3 regions of the Candidatus Brocadia sinica JPN1 genome follow, and region 1 is predicted to be linked to each of the others. Evidence: riboswitches for the same ligand, from Rfam matches in the RefSeq annotation. Region 1 holds a riboswitch; each other region holds the start of a gene.
What was found. Region 1 has a riboswitch for cyclic di-GMP ahead of BROSI_RS18715 (Kelch repeat-containing protein). Riboswitches for the same ligand answer to the same signal wherever they lie in the genome.
Positions count from the first base shown of each region.

Region 2: another riboswitch for cyclic di-GMP. It lies ahead of BROSI_RS02580 (hypothetical protein); the one in region 1 lies ahead of BROSI_RS18715 (Kelch repeat-containing protein).
Region 3: another riboswitch for cyclic di-GMP. It lies ahead of BROSI_RS03200 (caspase family protein); the one in region 1 lies ahead of BROSI_RS18715 (Kelch repeat-containing protein).

Region 1 is NZ_BAFN01000002.1:23,361-25,636, forward strand. Features, by position in the region: gene BROSI_RS18710 (porin) at 1-604, opposite strand, end outside; cyclic di-GMP riboswitch class I at 1,019-1,166, shown strand; partial or broken gene BROSI_RS18715 (Kelch repeat-containing protein) at 1,402-2,276, shown strand, end outside.
Region 2 is NZ_BAFN01000001.1:567,085-569,360, forward strand. Features, by position in the region: gene BROSI_RS02580 (hypothetical protein) at 1-865, opposite strand, end outside; cyclic di-GMP riboswitch class I at 964-1,076, opposite strand; gene BROSI_RS02585 (FAD-dependent oxidoreductase) at 1,361-2,276, shown strand, end outside.
Region 3 is NZ_BAFN01000001.1:704,243-706,518, forward strand. Features, by position in the region: gene BROSI_RS03200 (caspase family protein) at 1-815, opposite strand, end outside; cyclic di-GMP riboswitch class I at 867-985, opposite strand; gene BROSI_RS03205 (MgtC/SapB family protein) at 1,419-2,120, shown strand.

The DNA.
Region 1 (2,276 bases):
TGCTGTATATGTTTCCTCCAAAACAAAGCCTTGCCCTGCGGACATCCATATTATTGGTGTCACGTTTACCGAAATCTCCGTCATTGTCCTTAAACGTATACCGGAATTGCATTCTGAAGCCTATACCCAGCGAATAATTATCATCAGCCGATTTGAAACCTATGGAAAGCTTTTCTTCATCAGGTGTATAGAGGGTTGCCATTGCAGGCAGACCAAGTCCCATTTTCTTTCGAGCCTCATCTGTGGCAAGATAGTCTTCTACTGCTTTTTTAACCTCTTCCTTCGCAACGGGAGCAGATTCTATACGGTTATTTGTGGCAAGAAAGTCTTTAATTTCATGTTGAATCTCTGCTTTGGTGATAGGGGCAGGCTCGGCGCTGAGCGTCTCTATCCGGCTTCTCAACACCTGTATCTGTTCCTGCTGCTTCTGCATGAGTTCCTCCATTTGTTTCAGTTGCCATTTCAAATCTTCCATTTCGCTCCCAGATACTTCCTCAGGCTGCACAGTCTCCTGAGCAAAGACACTGTTCAGCATACCACCTACATATGCGCTACAAAGCACCATTGTCGAAAATAAAACATATTTACACCATTTACTCTTCATTTTTAACCCTCCTTTTCTACAAAGTAACCTTTCAAATAAACACACACAACTTTTCTAGAGATATCCCCTTTCATGAATGCAACAATTACCGCTAATACGGTAATGAGAAAGTCAATCTTTTTTACCATATATGAAGCTATAATAAACTTTGAATGTTAAGAACGTGTTAAGGTATTGTTAATTTCTCGTTAAATTTATTGCACAGGCGGGTATGGCTTAAACTTGAGACGGCGTTAATTCTTTGTTAAATGTAAAATAGTTATGGATTGAAACAGTCCTTTGTCACTCTTAAAACCAATGCGTGATGGAAATTGCTGAATTTCTTTTCTTCAATTTTTTTCCTTGACTTTCACAATCTAAATGTTTATCTTTCTCCTACAATTTTATATATACTGAAGCAATGCAATTTTTAAATCTCGATAAAGGCAAACCATAAGCAATTGTGGGACGCAAAGTAAAGGGTCTTTTTTAGCATACAGGGAAGTATGGTGGGACGATAGGGAAAAGTCCTTTTTTTAATGTTGTAGGGAAATAGGCATAATAAGACAGCCTTACTGCCGAAAATGTTTTGATGAACATTTTTCCAGTAAGGCTTTTTTGTTTTGTACCGCATCCCTTTAGGGTGCGCATTTGATGGAATGCCACACCTTATGCACGTTTATTGGTAACCGCAATGTACGCAGGCTAAAGCCGTGCGGCTACAAGGAGATTTGCTGATGTGAAACCCGTGATTACATGGGAACTGGCAATTCGTATCTAGGAGCACATGTTTTAGAAAAAGGAAAGGAGGAGAGTATATGTCACGAAATTATATAAAGAATATTGTGTGTGGAAAGTATTGGTTGATAGGGTTACTGTGGATTCTCAGTATAGGGATGTGTGTCGGTGGGTCAGCAGCAGGGCATGAGGGATTGAGCCTTGAGGCGAGGATAGCATGCCAGAGGGCGCTGGAAGAGGTGTACTGGAAACATACGATATGGCCTGAGGCAAATACATCCCCAAAACCTCAGTTGAGTGAGGTCATGTCTGAAGAGGAACTGAGAAAGAAGGTTACGGAGACGCTAAGAATGTCAAAGGCGTTGGAAGAGGTATGGCACCATCCGATAATAGGAAACGATCTCCAGGCGGAGATGGAACGTATGGCAGAGACAACGAAAGATGCTGAGACGCTGCATGAACTCTGGTCAGCGCTGGGGAATGACCCGCAGTTGATAGCAGAGGTCTTGGCCAGGCAGACGTTAGTGGAGAGGCTCATACACGACTGGTATGCTTTTGATGAACGGTTTCACGGGAGATTGAAGAAGCAAGCGATGAGGAAGGTGGAATCGCTTCTCAGTATAAAAGACATGAAGGACGTGAAAGGCGCATACCATGAGATGGAATGGCGGAAAGGGAGAAATAGTGAGGATTCAGCAAAGGATTATATGAGTGGAGACGCCCTGGAATTCTCTGAAGACGAGTGGCAGGATGCGATAGGAAGGTTATCAGAAATATTTGGACAAAAGGAAGGGCAGATACCTTTGGGGCAGGTAAGCGCTTTACAGGAGGATGCGGAGCGGTTTTATGTGGTGGAAGTATTACAGAAAGAAACAGAACAAGTAAAGGTAGCCGTGGTGGAGTGGAGGAAGGTGGATTTTGACAAGTGGTGGTCACGGGTGAATGAGCGGTTTGC
Region 2 (2,276 bases), on a different contig from region 1:
CCAATATTTCCCTGCCTGCTTCATTAAACTGTGACCGGGCCAACTTCAAAGTTATATAGTTTATACCAGAAATTCCTCTAATTCCTTCGGCACTGTTCGTTGCAATTTTATAATCATACGGTTCAAGAATAAAATTGTTTTCTTTCCCGAGTTTTAATGAATCAGTTCGAAAGAAAATATCTGTAAGTAGCCTGGCAGGAATAGCATAAGACTCTGCTGAGGGAATTTTTAAAGAAACCTCCCCTATTTTATTCAATGAAAATCCAAGGGCGACATTTAAATATTCAATCGGGACTAATGCATTTACATCGGCTTGCGTAATGTTGGTAACGGTAAATTCGGGAAAAGCCACTTGCCTTAACCGGTTACAATCACCACCGGTAAAAACATCCTGATCACTTGTTGCAACCGGCATTATAGAGACATCCGCCAAGTGCGCTTCATCCTTAGAAATGGATTTTTTCATGGCATCCGTTGTGCTTGGAAACGAAAAACGGTTTGTATAAAAATCATTTGCCAGGGTTGACGTACCATTCATGGATTTTAATTCATAGAGAACATTGGTAACCCAGATCCCTGCCTTGCCTAATCCCCCTACCTGTTCAATTAACTCAGTTTCATACGGATGTGTTGGAAGCAGCCAAATGTCTCCTGCCTGCACATCTTCACGGGGAGGGAAGACGGGGAAAATACCTTCTTCAGACATGGTTCTTGTCCATTCTTTATATATCAGTCCACTCTTAAATTCCCGGGAACTACATCCAGAGAATCCCATAATCGCGGCCAAACAGAAAGGCAAAGAAATTTTCTTTATGGCTCTAAAAGCATTCCTAATGCCCTGCTTCAAAATCATTGGCTTCTTCATAAAACCCTCCGATTCTTAAAATATGAGTTTAGTTTCTTCTCTTGATGATACGTCAAGAAAACAAAAAAGCCTTACCGCCAGGATATTCTATAGAAATCTTCGGCAGTAAGGCTATCTTTTTTGGAAGTAAGGTTGTCTTTTTTACATCCATGTAAGCTAAAGACCCTCCCTTTGCGTCCCCTGTTCTCCCAGGGTTTTGCTCTTTTCGTATATTTTTGCTTTTCAGAAATCAGCAAAAACCATCCGCAAATTTCAGGGTAAATCTACCACAAACAAACGCATTGTCAAGAAAATACCAGGTTAAAGATACAAGGTTTACTGTGGATTTTTCTTGATTGTTTCTTTACGCTTTTCTGATATGATAATAACACTTCTCAGTAATTCTTGTAGTACCACCTTTTAAAAATTTCTTTTTTACAAATTTTACAACCCCTTTCTCTTCCTTTTTAGGGGGGATTTGGATGCGGCTTTGCAAAACTATGAATTGAGACAACTATGGTAAACAATGTCAAACATCTGATAATCATTGGCGGTGTCGCGGCCGGGATGAAGGCGGCGGCCAAGGCACGGCGTGAGTCGCCTGCGATGAAAATTACTGTCATAACAGACGAACAATACATCTCCTACGCGGGTTGTGGCATGCCCTATTTTATCGGGGATATCATCAGGGATTCAAAAAAACTCATCCTTCGGGAACCGATCTATTTTAAGAACATGCATAACATTACCGTCCTTACCAGGCATCTGGCAACGGCCATTGACACCATGTCCAAACAGGTAAGGGCCAGGGACATTGAAAAGGGCCAAGAACTTGTCTTCGATTATGACAAGCTCATCATTGCCACAGGGGCACAACCCATTGTTCCTCCCCTCCCAGGCATTTCTCTGAATAACATCTTTACGTTAAGAACGATTGATGACACATTAAAGATACGGGCTTTTGTGGATGGCGGGCAGGTAAAAAACGCTGTAATCGTGGGTGGCGGACTTATTGGTATGGAAATGGTGGAAAATCTGGTTCTGCGAGGTATTAAGGTGACCGTTGTTGAACTCCTGGATCAAATCTTGCCCCCGCTGGACAAGGATATGGCATCAATTGTTCAGAAGTACTTAATGGGAAAAGGCATCGAGATCATCACATCGGATGGTGTAAAGTCCTTCGAGGGAAATGACAATACGGTAATAAAAGTTATTACTGACAAACGGCAGTTGCCTGCAGACATGGTTATTCTCTCCATCGGCATAAAACCCAATATCAAACTGGCTCAGGAGTCTGGTATAGAGATTGGCACAGCACGGGCCATAAAGGTAAATGAGCGTATGGAGACAAACATCCCTGGGGTATATGCTGTTGGGGATTGCGCAGAAAATATCCATTTAGTAACTGGCAAACCAGCGTGGATTGCGTTAG
Region 3 (2,276 bases), on a different contig from region 1:
CTCTCTGCAACCCCTGGTGGGATTGTTACCCTCAAGGATGTCAGCAGGATCCCGGTCATTTCGTCATCCCCTAGATACCCCACCGCAAGGTGACCAGTCTTACTATGGATATTCATGTTTTTAAAGCGGTCATGATCATCGTAAATATTTAAGTAACCGCCAATAGGATCGCCATTAAACCATTCCCAGAATCCGTTTCCCTCATTATCGACATTCGTCCACCGCATCGTCTTCTCCGGATATTTTCGCCGTTCAATTCTGACAACGGGTATCCACAGAGGGCTGCCAATGGTAATCAGTGACGAAATCTTTGGACATTTGTCCCACCTGCTTAAGACATCGTACGTTACTACTGTTCCCCAGCTATGACAGATAATGTGGAGTTCAGTATCCTGTTGTGACAATTCGATAAGTTTGTCCCGAAGCTGTTTTTGGACTTTATCTGCTAAAGCTGCATCAAGTAAATAATATCCAAAATCGCCAAGGTAATCGCCAATGAATCCTCGCTCCATACTTCGATCGAGAGTTTTTCCTTTCCCTTTGCACCATCGTAAGAGTTCCCGGTGAATTGTCGTATTTATTTCATCCTTGAGTTTCGATGCCTTGTCTGTTAACGAGGGCGCTTTCAATGATCTTTTTCCGGGTTCTCCTCCCCCTGAATAATCATCCATAATGCCTTCCCACCATACACCATGATAGTCACGGTTAGGGTCAAATTTGTTTGTCCCGATTGCATTAGCAACTCTCTCACGCCATTCATGCCAGTAATCAGACTTTGAATCCCCAATTCCATGGACAAAAATTATTTTTCCCATACGGTTCCCCCTTTCCTGCAAATAAAAAAGCCTTACTACAGAGATATTCATTCCGGCAGTAAGGCTGTCTTTATTCCCGCAAAAACCGGTTTTTTAAAACCCCGTCCGTACAGGCTTAAAGATCCACTACTTTGCGCCCCCCGATCACTCAGGGTTTACCCTTATCAAAATGCTTGCTAAAGAGTCATTGGCAAAATAGAAACCATTTTACAACAGGCAAAAAAAATTTTAAAAATTATTTCATTGTGATTTGTATTTTAATCACTTACGAACGAAGAACAAAACATGAATGGCAATGGATATAATGCGCAAAAAATGCAACATGCCACACAAGTGTATCGTCACATGTATGTGTCATGACACACAACCGGTATAATTCACGCGGAAGACAGTCTTTCTTTCAGATTCGATGCGGCCCAGGCTTCTTCGTGCCTTTCAGTATTTGAGAAAAAAGTCTAAACTTTATTTTTACTTTTGGTGGGAAGATAATAAACATTTGACATTAATTATAGGCTGGGTTATACTTTTTGTCAAATACTTAAATCATTTATCTAAAATGAGTTATGTGTTGAATAAATCTCTTTGTTAAATGAAGGAGCAGATATGTCTTATCTTCTGAGTCTTATGGAAACCTTTGATAACTCTATCGGAAAACTTCTCATAGCAGCCGTTTTAGGCGGGATTATTGGGTGGGAAAGGGAACGGCGAGGACGACCGGCCGGATTGAGGACCCATATTCTGGTATGCGTGGGTGTAACCCTGATGATGGTGGTATCTGAGCATATCTTTCAAAGATATAAAACTTTTGCCGCTGATTCCATCATACGGGTCGATCCTGCAAGGATTGCCGCCCAGGTGGTAACCGGGATCGGTTTCCTGGGTGCGGGCACAATTATGAGATTTAAAACAACGGTGCGGGGGTTGACGACTGCGGCATCTTTATGGGTCGTGGCGGGCATCGGTTTGGCAATAGGAAGCAGCTGTTATACTCCTGCGATGCTTACAACACTCATAACGCTTTTTGCGCTATTGTTAGGACCTCTCTTTGAACGCGGAATTAAACGTGATACCTATAGAACACTCAAGGTGTGCGCCTCAGGTTCCGAACCCAATTTCACACCTATTGTGGAAATATTAAGAAGGAATTCAATGGAATTGCAACATTACGAATTTGAACGCGACCTTGTGAAAAATGAAGTTCAGTATAACATCAATGTGAGATTTAAAGACGAGACTGCGGTCTCAAAAGTTTGCGATGAGGTTGCCAGGTCGATTAAAGAGATTCGTAAACTTGGGTGGGAGTAAGTGTTTTTGATTATCTAACTATCTACCAAATAAACATTTGACAATATATAGCCCATTTGATATATTCCCCCATAAAAGTATGGCATAGCCTGCTCTGTCTCAAAGTAAGCACAAATAAGCAGGCTTGTCGTTCGGCTGACCCTTCGGCAAGCTCAG